One region of the Streptomyces kryoterrae genome, then DNA from elsewhere that is predicted to be linked to it. Evidence: predicted binding sites of a transcription regulator. Region 1 holds the regulator's gene; the other holds the start of a gene.
What was found. Region 1 encodes HspR, which represses chaperone genes until heat shock. Its sites were predicted from a motif close to TTGAGNNNNNNNNNCTCAA; they were not measured.

Region 1 (7,345 bases):
GTGCCCGGACCGAGTGCGCGAAGACCTGTCCGGGACCCGTCCAGGCACCGTCCGAGATCGGTACAACCAAGCGCGTTGCTCACGAATCCTGATCATCGACGGCTGGATTTCGCCGTTCCCGAACGGACGCGATGGATGCGAAGGATGCGAAGGACCGAATGATCTCAGCCAGACGTACGAGGGTCACCGGGGCCGCGAGGAGCACCGCCGCGACCGCTGCCGTGCTCGCCACCGCCGGCGGACTGCTCACCGCGGTCGCCGCCGCCGCGACCGCCTCGGCGGCCACGGTCACGTGCGCCTCCCCCGCCTGCAAGCGCCAGTTCTTCGCGAACACCACCTTCTCCGGCACCCCGAAGAAGACGGACTGTGACACCACCATCGCCGAGAACTGGGGCGCGAAAGCCCCCGCCACCGGGCTCCCGAAGGACAACTTCGGCGTGCGGTGGACGGTGACGCGGGACTTCGGATCGGGCGGGCCGTTCGCCTTCACCGCCGCCCCGCAGGACGGCATCCGGGTGTACCTGGACGGCAAGGTCAAGGTAGACCTCACGATTCCGTCCGGCAAGCACACCCTGCGCGTCGACTACGCCGCCTGGACGGGCAACGCGAACGTCAACTTCGCCTACACACCCCGCACTTCGGCGAGCGTCGACAAGGTCAAGCCCCTCGCCCCGACGGGCCCCTCCGTCACGTACGACAAGGCGACGGGCAAGGCCAAGCTCACCTGGGCGAAGAACAAGGAGCTGGACCTCGCGGGCTATCGGATCTACCGCACCCTGAGCGGGAGTTCGTTCGGCCCCAAGCCCCTCGCGACGACCACCGCGACCGCCGCCACCACGTACACGGACTCCGTACTCCCGAAGACCGGTGGGGCGTACGCCTACGAGATACGCGCGTACGACAAGGCCGGCAACCAGTCGGCAGCCAGCGCAGACGTCACCGCGACGACCGTCGACGCCCGGACCCAGGCCACACATTCGGCGCTATGGCGCTGTGGCTCAACAAGCCCGCACACACGCGAAGGGGCTGGGAGGTTGCTCACCTCCCAGCCCCTTCGGCATGCCACGTGTCACGCGCCGCGTGTGCGCCTCAGTCCGACTGCTGCCGCTTCGGGCGCCAGACCACCAACGCACTGGTCTGCTGGACCTCCTGGTAAGGCACCAGATCCCGCCGGTACGAGGCGTGAACCGCCGCCTCCCGTTGCTGCATGGCAGCCGCCGCCCCGTCCAGCGCGGACTCCATCTCCGCCACCCGCGACTGCAGAGCAGCCACCTGGTTCTCCAGTTCGATGATCCGCTTGATGCCGGCCAGGTTGATGCCCTCGTCCTGCGACAGTGCCTGCACCGTACGGAGCAGGTCGATGTCGCGGGCCGAGTAGCGGCGGCCCCGGCCGGCGGTGCGGTCGGGGGAGACCAGGCCCAGGCGGTCGTACTGGCGCAGGGTCTGCGGGTGCAGGCCCGAGAGCTGGGCCGCCACCGAGATGACGTAGACCGGTGTCTCGTGGGTCAGTTCATACGGATTGCGTCGACGACCGTCCATCTCGGTCAAGCTCCCTTCGCTGCCTCGAACAGCTCCGCCCGCGGATCCTCGTCCGCGGTCGCCTCGCGATACGCCTCCAGTGCGTCACGAGCCTTCCCCGTCAGCTCCGTCGGGACACTCACCTCGACGGTGACCAGCAGATCGCCCCGGGTGCCGTCCTTGCGGACCGCGCCCTTGCCCCGCGCGCGCATCGTGCGCCCGTTGGGCGTGCCCGGGGGCAGCTTCAGGGTGACCGGCGGGCCGCTCAGGGTCGGGACCCTGACCTCGCCGCCGAGTGCCGCCTCGACGAACGTCACCGGCACCGTCACCGTGAGGTTGTCCTCCCTGCGGCCGAAGACCGGGTGGGCGTCGACATGGACGGTGACGTACAGGTCGCCCGCCGGGCCGCCGCGCTCGCCCGGCGCTCCCTTGCCGCGCAGGCGGATGCGCTGGTTGTCCGCCACGCCCGCCGGGATACGCACCTGCATCGTCCGGGAGGACTTGGCGCGCCCGGAGCCGCTGCACACCAGGCAGGCGTGCTCCGCGATCAGACCCCGGCCCTTGCAGTCCGGGCAGGGGTCGGTCAGGGAGAAACCGCCGCCCGAACCGCGCGCCACCTGGCCGGTCCCGACACACGTCGGGCACACGCGCGGCGTGCCGTTCTTGTCGCCGGTGCCCGAGCACGCCTTGCACGGTGACTGGGACGTCATGCGCAACGGGACCGTCGCGCCGTCCACCGCCTCCGTGAAGCTCAGCGTGACCTCGGTGTCGATGTCCTGGCCGCGCCTGGGCTGCGTACGAGTGGTGCCGCCGCTCCGGTTGAACAGGCCGCCGAAGACATCTCCGATGCCGCCGCCGAAGCCGCCCGCACCGGAGCCGGACCCGGCCCCGCCCGGGGCGCCACCGCCGAAGAGGTCACCCAGGTCGAAGTTGAAGGAGCCGCCGCCCGCGCCCGGGCCCGGGCGGAAGCCGCCGTTGCCGAAGAGGGCGCGGGCCTCGTCGTATTCCTTGCGCTTCTTGGGGTCGCCGAGGATGTCGTTCGCCTCGGAGATCTCCTTGAAGCGCTCCTCGGCCTTGGCGTTGCCCTTGTTGGCGTCCGGGTGGAACTCGCGGGCGAGTTTCCGGTACGCCTTCTTGATCTCGGCCTCGGTGGCGTCCTTGGGGACGCCGAGGACCTTGTAGAAGTCCTTCTCGATGAAGTCCTTGGTGCTCATCCCCGACGTCCCTCCCTTCCTGCGTCAATGCTCACGTCAGCCCTCTTCCGGGCCACCGCTCTCCTTGCCGTCCGCCGTGTCGCCCGACTCCGTGCCGGCCTGCGCCCCGGGCTGGGGCTCGGCCACCGCGACCCTCGCGGGACGCAGGTTGCGCTCGCCGAACTTGTAGCCCGGCTGCAGGATCGCCACGCAGGTCGTCTCGGTGACGTCCGGCGCGTACGAGTGCATCAGGGCCTCGTGGATCATCGGGTCGAAGGGCTCGCCCTCCTTGCCGAACTGCTGCAGGCCCATCTTCGCGGCGACGGTCTCCAGCGACTCGGCGACGGACTTGAACCCGCCGACCAGTTCGCCGTGTTCCCTCGCGCGACCGATGTCGTCGAGCACGGGCAGGAGTTCGGTCAGGAGGCTCGCGATGGCGATCTCCTTGACCACGACCCGGTCCCGGTCGACCCGGCGGCGGTAGTTCTGATACTCGGCCTGGAGCCGCTGGAGATCCGCCGTGCGCTCTCCGAGCGCCGTACGTACCTGGTCCAGCTGGGCCGTCAGGCCGGCGACCTGTGCTGCTGCTGCGTCCCCGGCCGGGGCCGCCCCCTCCGAAGAGGGGGCGGCCTTCGGCTCGGCGTCGTCGGGGGTGGCGCCGGAAGGGACGTCGGGCTTCTCGTCGAAGCCCGGAGTCTCCTCCGTCACGCGACACCGTCCTTGCGCTCGTCGTCGACGATCTCGGCATCCACCACGTCGTCGTCGGCCTTCGGGGCCTCGGCGCCGGGCACGTCGTCACCGGCGGCCTGCGCCGCGGCGGCGTCGGCGTACATCGCCTGGCCGAGCTTCTGCGAGACGGCCGCGACCTTCTCGGTCGCCGTACGGATCTCCGCCGTCTCCTCGCCCTTGAGCGCGGCCTTCAGCTCCTCGATCGAGGCCTCGACCTCGATCTTGATGTCGCCGGGGACCTTGTCCTCGTTGTCCTTGAGGAACTTCTCCGTCTGGTAGACGAGCTGCTCGCCCTGGTTGCGGCTCTCGGCGGCCTCGCGGCGACGGTGGTCCTCGTCCGCGTACTGCTCGGCCTCCTGGCGCATGCGGTCGACCTCGTCCTTCGGCAGCGAGGAGCCACCGGTGACGGTCATCTTCTGTTCCTTGCCCGTGCCGAGGTCCTTGGCCGTGACGTGCATGATGCCGTTGGCGTCGATGTCGAAGGCGACCTCGATCTGCGGCACGCCGCGCGGCGCCGGCGGCAGGCCGGTCAGCTCGAACATCCCGAGCTTCTTGTTGTACGCCGCGATCTCGCGCTCGCCCTGGTAGACCTGGATCTGGACGGACGGCTGGTTGTCCTCGGCCGTCGTGAAGATCTCGGAACGCTTGGTCGGGATCGTGGTGTTGCGCTCGATGAGCTTCGTCATGATCCCTCCCTTGGTCTCGATACCGAGGGACAGCGGCGTCACGTCGAGGAGCAGGACGTCCTTGACCTCGCCCTTGAGGACACCGGCCTGGAGCGCGGCGCCGATGGCGACGACCTCGTCCGGGTTCACGCCCTTGTTGGCGTCCTGACCGCCGGTCAGCTCCTTGACGAGCTCGGCGACGGCGGGCATACGGGTGGAGCCACCGACGAGAACGACGTGGTCGATCTCGGAGAGGTTGATCCCCGCGTCCTTGATGACGTTGTGGAACGGCGTCTTGCAGCGCTCCAGCAGGTCGGCCGTCAGCTGCTGGAACTGGGCGCGCGTGAGCTTCTCGTCCAGGTGCAGCGGGCCCTCGGCGGACGCCGTGATGTAGGGCAGGTTGATCGAGGTCTCGGTGGACGAGGACAGCTCGATCTTGGCCTTCTCGGCGGCCTCGCGCAGACGCTGGAGGGCCATCTTGTCCTTGCCCAGGTCCACGCCGTGCCCGGCGCGGAACTGCTGGACCAGGTAGTCCATGACGCGCTGGTCCCAGTCGTCACCACCGAGGTGGTTGTCACCGTTGGTGGCCTTCACCTCGACGACGCCGTCACCGATCTCCAGGAGGGACACGTCGAAGGTGCCGCCACCGAGGTCGAAGACGAGGATCGTCTGGTCGTCCTTGTCGAGGCCGTACGCCAGAGCGGCGGCCGTCGGCTCGTTCACGATGCGCAGGACGTTCAGGCCCGCGATCTCGCCGGCCTCCTTCGTCGCCTGACGCTCGGAGTCGTTGAAGTAGGCCGGGACGGTGATGACCGCGTCCGCGACCTTCTCGCCCAGGTAGGCCTCGGCGTCGCGCTTCAGCTTCTGCAGGATGAAGGCGCTCATCTGCTGCGGGTTGAAGCTCTTCCCGTCGAGTTCGATCTTCCAGTCGGTGCCCATGTGGCGCTTGACCGACCGGATGGTCCTGTCGACGTTCGTGACCGCCTGGCGCTTGGCGACCTCGCCGACCAGCACCTCACCGTTCTTCGCGAAGGCGACGACGGACGGCGTGGTCCTGGCACCCTCGGCGTTGGTGATGACGGTGGGCTCGCCGCCCTCCAGAACGCTGACGACGGAGTTAGTCGTGCCCAGGTCGATGCCGACCGCACGTGCCATGTCAATTCCTCCAACAGCAATGACTTGAGTGGAACAGGCTCAAGTGTGCATCACTCCCGTCGCGCGGTCAACAGAGCTGAGTCGACCACACTCAACTCTTATCCGTTCCTTACGCGCAATGCCGCCCTGACCTGCGCCGACTGTGCGGCCGGAGGCCGCCGGAGCCCGTACACGGGAACTCTCAGCAGCCCCAGTACGACCATCCCGGCCACCCCCGCCACCCACCACAGCCCCGATTCCCCGGCCCACCCGCCGTGCGCGAGCACCCCCACCAGGACCGCCCCGAAGGCACCCGCGCCGAGCAGGACGGCCGCCCCGCGCGCGGTGAGCCCCAGCCGCCGCAGCCGGTGCGCGAGATGGTCGGGCCCGCCGCGGGACAGCGGCCGTCCGGCCATCCGGCGCGACACGACCACCAGCACCACATCCGCTCCGGCCACGGCGGTGAGCGCGAACAGCACCCCCGCACTGGACGCCAGTTCGTGCCCGGTCCGTACGACCACCGCCGCCGAGGCCAGCACGAACCCCGTGAACAGGGATCCGCACGCACCGAGGGCGATCCGCGCGGGATGCCAGTTGTGCATGAGGAACCCGGTGAGCGCGGCGGCCAGCACGCTCAGCAGCACGGCGAGCCCGTCGAGCACCTCGACGGCCGAGCACGCGGCCACCCCGAAGGCGGTCAGCACCCCGACGGTCCCCACCAGCCCGTCGGCGTGGTCCAGGGCCCGGAAGGCGACGGCCACGAACACGATCCAGACAAGGGCGAGCAGCCCGACCCCGAACCCCAGCTCCCCGTACGGCACCACGAACGCGGCGGCCACGGCCGTACCGACGACAAGGAACCGCACCTTCACCCGCCGCACGTCGGCCACCAGCCCGAGTGCGCCGACGCCCGCACCGGCGACGAGCAGTTCACCGACCCCGTCCCCCAGGGGGGCGTACCCGGTCCACTCCCCCGCTCCCGCGACCAGCCCCGTCGCGAGCACGACGGCGAGCCCGCCGAGCAGTGGCAGGGGGCGCGCCCGGCGCCGGTCGAGCACGCCGAGGCGCAGGGCGAGTGTCCGCAGGAGGGCGGCTAGGACGGCGGCGAGGAGAAGGGCGGCGATGGCGGCGAGGATCCCGTAGAGCACGGGCTCACGGTAGGCGGAAACGTAACAATTCTGTACGAATAACACGACTTAACATCGTCTGATCCGATCGGCTTCGATCTACGACTCAGGTAAGCCTGAGCGATCCAGATCACTCCGCCCCTGACTACAGTGCGGGCCAAGATGTTGGGTAGTCTCTGACAGACTGCCTAAGTTACCGCTTAGTAATACTCCCCCACTCGCCGTCAGTCATTACGCGCGCAGGCTTGAGGAGCCCGACATGCAACTCGCCGCGATCATCGTGTCGCTCGTCCTGACCGTGATCGGCGTCGCGCTGCTCGCACGCGCCATCGGTCAGTTCGTCCGGTACTTCAAACTCGGCCAGCCGGTCCCGGCCGGTCTGCGGACGGACAACCCGTACCAGCGCAGTGTGACGCTGGTGAAGGAGTTCCTCGGCCACACGCGCATGAACCGGTGGGGCATCGTCGGCTTCGCCCACTGGTTCGTGGCGGTCGGCTTCCTGACGCTGCCGCCGACCCTCGCCCAGGCCTTCGGCCAGCTCTTCTCGGCCGACTGGACACTGCCGGTCATCGGCGGCTTCCTGCCGTTCGAGATGTACATCGAGTTCATCGGCGTGATGACGGTCCTCGGCATCGCCGTGCTGATCGTGATCCGCCTGCTGAACCTGCCCTCGCGCCCCGGCCGCAAGTCCCGCTTCGCGGGCTCCAAGGCGGGCCAGGCGTACTTCGTCGAGTACGTCATCCTCACCATCGGCCTCGCCATCTACGTACTGCGCGGCCTCGAGGGCGCGATCCACCACGTCGAGCACTACGAGGCCGGGTACTTCGCCTCGTACCCGCTGGTCCTGGCCTTCAAGGGCCTGAGCACGGCGACGCTCCAGAACCTGGTCTACCTCACCGCGACGGTGAAGATCGGCACCTCGTTCGTCTGGATGATCGTCGTCTCGCTGAACACCAACATGGGCGTCGCCTGGCACCGC
Region 2 (7,345 bases), 3.9 Mb from region 1:
ACTCGACGAGGAGCCGTTCCTCGTCGACTCCCGCAGCCAGCACGCGATGTGCGCCCGCTGGGCCGCCGAGCAGGGCTACGTCGTCACCCGGGAGCTGCTCGTACGGGGGCTGCGCCCCGACCACGGTGCCCTGTGGGACGGTGTCGAGCCGGGCCTCGACCTCTTCGTGGCGCCCAGCCAGCGGGTCCTGGAGCAGGCGCTGACCTCGGTCGACGAGTTCACCGCCGAGTGCGAGCGGCGCGGGGTGCGGGTCGAGACGGTGGGCCACGCGGAACCGTCGTACGACGCCCAGATGAAGGCCCGGGTCCACCGCCGCCTCTCGATGCCGACCGCCGGGTACGACGGCCGCTGAACCCGCACGGGGCACCCGGGGGCTCCGCCCGCCCGTTGTGACAGGGTGTGCACAGGCCCGCCGTGGGGACGGGCCGGGACGTGAGGTGTGCGGGACGTGGGTGCGGGGCGTTGGCGGCGGATCGTCAGCCAGATCGGGCGGAGCGTCGCGGTGTGGGCCGTGTCCACGCTGACGATGCTGGTGCTGGCCGGCATCCTGCCGGACTTCCAGATCCGGTCCGGTGACGGCGACAGCGCCACCCGGATCGCGGTCGCCGCGGCCATCGGCGCCGGCGCCTTCGGTCTGCTGTCGGCCCTGGTCTGGCCGGTGCTGGTCCGGCTGCTGCTGCTCGTGCCCGCCCTCGTACTCGGCCTGCTGGTCTTCTTCCTGAACGGCGGACTGCTGCTCGTCGCCCTGCGGCTGACCCCGGCCGACCGCCCCGAGGCGGCCCCGGAGACGGCGGTGGTGGTCGCCGCGGTGATGTCCGCCGTGGCCTCGGCGACGGGCGCGGCACTGGCCGTACGCGACGACGACGCCTACCGAAGGCGGCTCTACCGGCTCGCCGACCGACGCGGCATCGCACGGCGGTTCGAGGGCCCCACGACGCCCGGCGTGGTGTTCCTGCAGCTCGACGGCGTCGGCCACGACGTCCTGGTGCGGGCGGTGGAGAAGGGGCTCATGCCGACCGTGGCGAGCTGGCTGGGTGCCTCGCACCGGCTCACCCCCTGGCGCACCGACTGGTCCAGTCAGACCGGCGCCAGCCAGCTCGGCATCCTGCACGGCACCAACCACGACATCCCGGCCTTCCGCTGGTACGAGAAGGACACCGGGGAGGTCGTGGTCTGCAACCGGCCCACCAGCGCCGCCGAACTCCAGCGCCGGGCCGTCGAACGCACCGGCGACGGCGGACTGCTCACCGTCGACGGGGCCAGCCGGGGCAACCTCTTCAGCGGCGGCGCCGAGGAGCAGGCCCTCGTGCTGTCCATCGCGGGGCGGCGGCGTGGCCGGGGGAACCGTTCCCGCGCGGGCTACTTCTCCTACTTCTCCGACCCCGCCAACGCCGTCCGCACCGCCCTGTCCTTCTTCGCCGAGGTCGGCCGCGAGGTCGGCCAGTCGACCGTGGCCCGGATGCGCGAACGGCGCCCGCAGGTCGCGCGCGGCGGCCTCTACCCCTTCATCCGTGCCTTCGCGACCGTCGTCGAGCGGGACGTGGTCGTCGCCGCCGTGATGGGCGACATGCTCGCCGGCCGCACCGCCGTCTACGCCGACCTCGTCGCCTACGACGAGGTCGCCCACCACTCCGGGCCGCACAGCCGGGACGCCGAGAAGGTCCTCCAACGCCTCGACCGTTCCGCCGCGTTGATCGCGCAGATCGCCGAGCACGCACCCCGCCCGTACCGGATCGTCCTCCTCTCCGACCACGGGCAGAGTCCCGGCGAGACCTTCCGGGGGCGGTACGGGCTCGGCCTCGGCGACCTGGTCCGGGCCGGCTGCGGACTGCCCGTACCGCGCAAGGCGCGGCGCACCCACAGCGGGGCCGAGGCGCGGGCCGCCGTGCGCGCCGCGCTGCACAGGCCCGTCGAGGAGGACGACGGGCGGTACGTGCCCCCGGGCCGCCACTCCGAACCGCTGGTGCTCGCCTCCGGCAACCTCGGGCTCATCTCCTTCCCCGACGTGCATCACCGCATGACCAAGGAGGAGATCGACGCCCGCCATCCGGCGCTGCTCACCACTCTCGCGAACCATCCCGGCGTCGGCTTCGTCCTCGTCCGCAGCGAGGAGCACGGCGGGGTGGTGCTGGGCGCGCACGGCGCGGAGATCCCGGTGGACGCTCTGGACGACGAACACAGCGGTCCGCTGGCCGACTTCGGGCCCGGCGCGGCGAGCGCGGTGCGCCGTACACACTCCTTCCCGCACACCGCCGACATCATGGTCAACTCCTGGTACGACCCGGCCGAGGGTGAGGTGCTCGCCTTCGAGGAGCAGATCGGCTCGCACGGAGGGCTCGGCGGCGACCAGGGCAAACCCTTTCTGATGGCGCCCCTCGGGCTGTCGGCGGCGGTCGAGGAGGGGGAGGAGCTGGTCGGCGCCGAGCACATCCACCGCGTACTGCGGCGCTGGCTGCGCGAGTGCAACGGGCCGCAGGTGCCCCTGGGGGTTCCCGGGGACCACCGGGTCGCCTGAACACGGGCCGCCGGACCATCCGCCGCTGCCCTTGGACGCCCAACTCGCCCGCTGGTTGCACGAGTTCGTGCCCCGCCCGGAGCCCGTACGGTCGTACGCGCGCCCCTCGCGCCGTCAGTCGTTACCCCCGACATCCCGCGCGCGGGGCGGTACTTCCCGCCCGAGGAGTTCGCCCGCTGTACGTTCGGCGTGGTCCTGGACACCTCCGGGTCGACGGACCGGACGCTGCTCGGGAAGGCGCAGGGCGCGATCACCTCGTACGCCGGAGCACGGAACGTACCGGCGGCGCGGGTCGTGTTCCGCGATGCCGCCGCACACGGCGCGGGCTGTCCGCCGGTCACCGAGATCGACGGACGGGTCCGGATGCACGGGCGGCGGGACCGTGCTCCAGCCGTTCACCGCACGGGGGCCGGTCTTTCGCGTGCAGTGAGCCGGAGTGTGATCGGATGGGGCATACGGAACCCCGGCTTCGGGACCACACGCGAAAGGAAGAACCGTGGCTACCACGCGCTCTGCACACACCGTCTGGGAAGGCAACCTGCTGGAGGGCAACGGCGTTGTCACCTTCGACTCCTCAGGTGCCATCGCCGCGCAGCCCGTGACGTGGGCCTCGCGCGCCCAGGACGCGAACGGGAAGACCAGCCCCGAGGAGCTGATCGCCGCCGCCCACTCCAGCTGCTTCTCCATGGCGTTCTCGCACGCCCTGGCCGGCGCCGGAACCCCGGCCACCAAGCTGACGACCTCGGCCGACGTCGTCTTCCAGCCGGGTGAGGGCATCACCGGCATCCACCTCACCGTGGAGGGCACCGTGCCGGGCATCGACGAGGACGCCTTCGTCGCCGCCGCCGAGAGCGCCAAGGAGAACTGCCCGGTCAGCAAGGCTCTGACCGGTACGACGATCACCCTGTCGGCGAAGCTCGCCTGACGTTCGCCCACGCACCCTGCCGCGCCCCTTGCTCCGAGGGGGCGCGGCATCGTCGTTTCCGGGGTACCCCAAAGGAGGGGCCCGGAGAAAGGATTGAGAAGAAGCCGCTCAAGTTTGTGCTGGAGGGCGGGAAGCGTCCTGGCGGAAGGGGACAGCTGTGGCACGTGCGGTCGGGATCGATCTCGGGACCACGAACTCGGTGGTGGCCGTGTTGGAGGGCGGTGAGCCCACCGTCGTCGCGAACGCCGAGGGGGCGAGGACCACACCGTCCGTCGTGGCCTTTGCGAAGAACGGGGAGGTGCTCGTCGGTGAGGTCGCCAAGCGGCAGGCCGTGACGAACGTGGAGCGTACGGCCCGCTCCGTCAAGCGTCATATGGGCGACGGCGATTGGCGGTTCCCCGGGCAGGGGTCCGTCGACGGAACCCGCTACCGCGCCCAGGAACTCTCCGCGCGCGTGCTGCAGAAACTGAAGCGGGACGCGGAGTCGTATCTCGGCGAGGACGTCTCGGACGCGGTGATCACCGTGCCGGCGTACTTCGACGACTCCCAGCGGCAGGCCACCAAGGAGGCCGGGGAGATCGCCGGCCTGAAGGTGCTGCGGATCATCAACGAACCGACCGCCGCCGCCCTCGCGTACGGCCTCGACCGGGGCGAGGAGCAGACCGTGCTCGTCTTCGACCTGGGCGGCGGCACCTTCGACGTGTCGCTCCTGGAGATGGGCGACGGCGTCATCGAGGTCAAGGCGACCAACGGCGACACCCAGCTCGGCGGCGACGACTGGGACCAGCGGATCGTCGACCACCTCGTCAAACGCTTCAAGGGGCAGTACGGCATCGACCTCGCGGGCGACAAGATGGCGCTGCAACGGCTGCGCGAGGGCGCCGAGAAGGCGAAGATCGAGCTGTCGAGTGCGTCGGAGACGACGATCAACCTGCCCTACGTCACCGCCTCCGCCGACGGGCCGCTGCACCTTGAGGAGAAACTGACGCGCGCCCAGTTCCAGGAGCTCACCGCCGGCCTGCTCGACCGCTGCAAGAAGCCCTTCAGCCAGGCGATCAAGGACGCGGGCGTGCAACTCGCCGTGATCGACCATGTGATCCTGGTCGGCGGTTCGACCCGGATGCCCGCCGTCACCGAACTGGTGAAGGAACTCACCGGCAAGGAACCGCACAAGGGCGTCAACCCGGACGAGGTGGTCGCCCTCGGAGCCACCCTCCAGGCGGGCGTCATCCGCGGTGACGTGAAGGACGTCCTGCTGCTCGACGTCACCCCGCTGTCCCTCGGCATCGAGACCAAGGGCGGCATCATGACCAAGCTCATCGAGCGCAACACCACGATCCCGACCCGGCGTTCGGAGATCTTCACGACGGCCGCCGACAACCAGCCTTCCGTGGGCATCCAGGTCTACCAGGGCGAACGTGAAATCGCCGCGTACAACAAGAAGTTGGGCGTCTTCGACCTCACCGGGCTGCCGCCGGCCCCGCGAGGCGTGCCACAGGTCGAGGTCGCCTTCGACATCGACGCCAACGGGATCATGCACGTCTCGGCGAAGGACCTCGCCACCGGCCGGGAACAGAAGATGACCGTCACGGGCGGCTCGGCGCTGCACAAGGACGACATCGACCGCATGATGCGCGAGGCCGAGCAGTACGCCGACGAGGACCGCAGGCGCCGGGAGGCGGCCGAGACGCGCAACCAGGCCGAGCAACTCGTCTACCAGACCGAGAAGTTCGTGCGGGACAACGAGGAACGGGTGCCGGAGGAGGCGAAGTCCGAGGTCGCGGCGGCCGTCGCGGAGGTGAAGGGACTGCTGTCCGAGGAGACCGACATCGGTGCGCTGCGGGCGGGGGCCGAGAAGCTGGCCACCGTCAGCCAGCGAATGGGCGCGGCGATGTATTCGCAGGCCCAGCAGGAGCCTCCGGCAGAGGGACGCGGCACCCGTGACTCCGCCTCGGCGCCGGAGGACGAGGGTGTGGTGGAGGCGGAGATCGTTGATGACGAGCGGGAGGACGGGGGTGACGGGAGGGAGAGGGGGGCGTAGGCGGTTCGCGGGCCGCGGGCGCGTTGTGGCTGATCGCGCCCACGCGGCGGAGCCGCACATGGATAGCCCCGCCGCCCCTGAAGGCAGGTCCCCGCGCCCCTGGAGGGGCGCGAGGCGCCTCCTTCAGGGCTTGCGTGCCACTCCCGCGTACACCGGGACGATGCCCTCTGCCTGGGCCGCCACGTCCTCCGGGTCCGGGCGCCAGCCGTAGACGGGGATCACGCCGGGGCCCAGCAGGTCCAGGCCGTCGAAGAAGCGGTGGAACTCCGCGAGAGGGCGGGGGAAGAAGGGCGTGCCGCTGCGCCGGAAGTGCTCGGCCGCCTTCTCGATGGCCTCGGGGCTGAGGTCCGGGGTGACCTGGGAGAGGATCAGGTAGCTGCCGGGCGCGAGCGCGTCGACGTACTTCTCCAGCAGACCGTGCACGTCGTCGCCCTCGGGCTCGGCACCGAGGTAGTGGGTCAGCGCGACCAGCGACAGCGCGACGGGCCGGCTGAAGTCCAGGGACTCGCCGGCCAGGCGCAGGATCGTCTCCGGGTCGCGGGCGTCGGCGTGCACGTAATCGGTCGTACCCTCGGCCGTCCCGTGCAGCAGGGCCTGTGCGTGCCGCAGGACGATCGGGTCGTTGTCCGCGTACACCACCTTGGCGTCGGGGGCGACGCTCTGGGCGACCTGATGCAGGTTCGGCTCGGTGGGGATGCCCGTGCCGATGTCCAGGAACTGGCGGATGCCGGCCTCGGCGGCGGTCTGCGTCGCGCGTTGCATGAACCGGCGGTTGGCGCGTGCGCCGCGCAGCACCGTGCCGTCGACGGCGAGGATCTTGCGGGCCAGCTCCTCGTCCACCGGGTAGTTGTCCTTGCCGCCGAGCCACCAGTCGTAGACCCGGGCGGGGTGAGGTCTGCTCGTGTCTATGCGGGTGGGCGCGCCCTCGGGTGCGGTCATGCGGTGTGTGCTCCTCAAATGCCGTGGGTTCGTTCGGTGAGTCCTGTGGCCGGTTCTGTGGATCGGCGGGTCCGGGATCAGTAGCCGTCGCGGTACTCGGCGATGATCTCCTTGGTGCGCTGGGCCGACGCGGCACCCGCCGTCATGTGGTCCAGGACCTCCAGGTGCGAGGCCACCTCCCGGCGGGAGTCCAGATAGAGCGCACCGGTCAGGTACTCGGTGTAGACCATGTCGGGCAGTTCCGGCTCGGCGAAGCGGAACAGCTCGAAGGGCGCCGACGTGCCCGGATGCGGGCCGTCCAGGAACTCGGCGACCTGGATGGTGACATGGCCGCTCTCCGACGCGTCGAGGAGCCGGTCCAACTGGTCGCGCATGACCTGGCCGTCGATGCTCACGGGCCTTCGCAGCACGGTCTCGTCGATGATCACCCAAAGGTGGGGCGGGTGTTCGCGGGTCAGCAGCTTCTGCCGGGCCATGCGCAGCGACACATGCCGCTCGACCGCCTCGGGGCCCGTGTGCCCGATCGTCCCGGCTTCCATGACGGCGCGCGCGTACTCCGGGGTCTGCAACAGGCCGGGCACGAAGTGGGGTTCGTAGGAGCGGATCAGCCGGGCGGAGCCCTCCAGGCTCACATGCATGCTGAACCAGTCCGGCAGGACGTCGGAGAACCGCTGCCACCAGCCGGGCTCGTTCGCCTCCTCGGCCAGGTCCACGAACATGGAGACTTCGCCTTCGGGTACGCCGTACGCAGTCAACAGCACGTGTACGTACGGGATTTTGAGGGAGACCTCGGCCATCTCCATCCGCCGTACGGTCGCCGGGGCCACCCGCAGGACCCGCGCGGCCTCTTCCCGTTTCAGCCCGGCGGCCTCGCGCAGCTCCTGGAGCCGTCTCCCGAGCACCACTTGGCCCACGGTGGGCGCAG

Region 2: a site for HspR is predicted at 3,534-3,552, ahead of dnaK (molecular chaperone DnaK). Genes of this name have one in related genera too.

The regions. Positions count from the first base shown of each region.
Region 1 covers NZ_CM133358.1:5,533,190-5,540,534, reverse strand. Annotated here, with positions in the region: partial or broken gene ACW4TU_RS24345 (PA14 domain-containing protein) at 159-971, shown strand; gene ACW4TU_RS24340 (heat shock protein transcriptional repressor HspR) at 1,090-1,539, opposite strand; gene dnaJ (molecular chaperone DnaJ) at 1,545-2,732, opposite strand; gene grpE (nucleotide exchange factor GrpE) at 2,769-3,419, opposite strand; gene dnaK (molecular chaperone DnaK) at 3,416-5,260, opposite strand; gene ACW4TU_RS24320 (MraY family glycosyltransferase) at 5,359-6,387, opposite strand; gene ACW4TU_RS24315 (heterodisulfide reductase-related iron-sulfur binding cluster) at 6,626-7,345, shown strand, end outside.
Region 2 covers NZ_CM133358.1:1,659,866-1,667,210, reverse strand. Annotated here, with positions in the region: gene ACW4TU_RS06860 (hypothetical protein) at 1-352, shown strand, start outside; gene ACW4TU_RS06855 (alkaline phosphatase family protein) at 440-2,515, shown strand; partial or broken gene ACW4TU_RS06850 (DUF2201 family putative metallopeptidase) at 2,532-2,945, shown strand; gene ACW4TU_RS06845 (OsmC family protein) at 3,012-3,440, shown strand; gene dnaK (molecular chaperone DnaK) at 3,598-5,481, shown strand; gene ACW4TU_RS06835 (SAM-dependent methyltransferase) at 5,605-6,420, opposite strand; gene ACW4TU_RS06830 (helix-turn-helix domain-containing protein) at 6,498-7,345, opposite strand, start outside.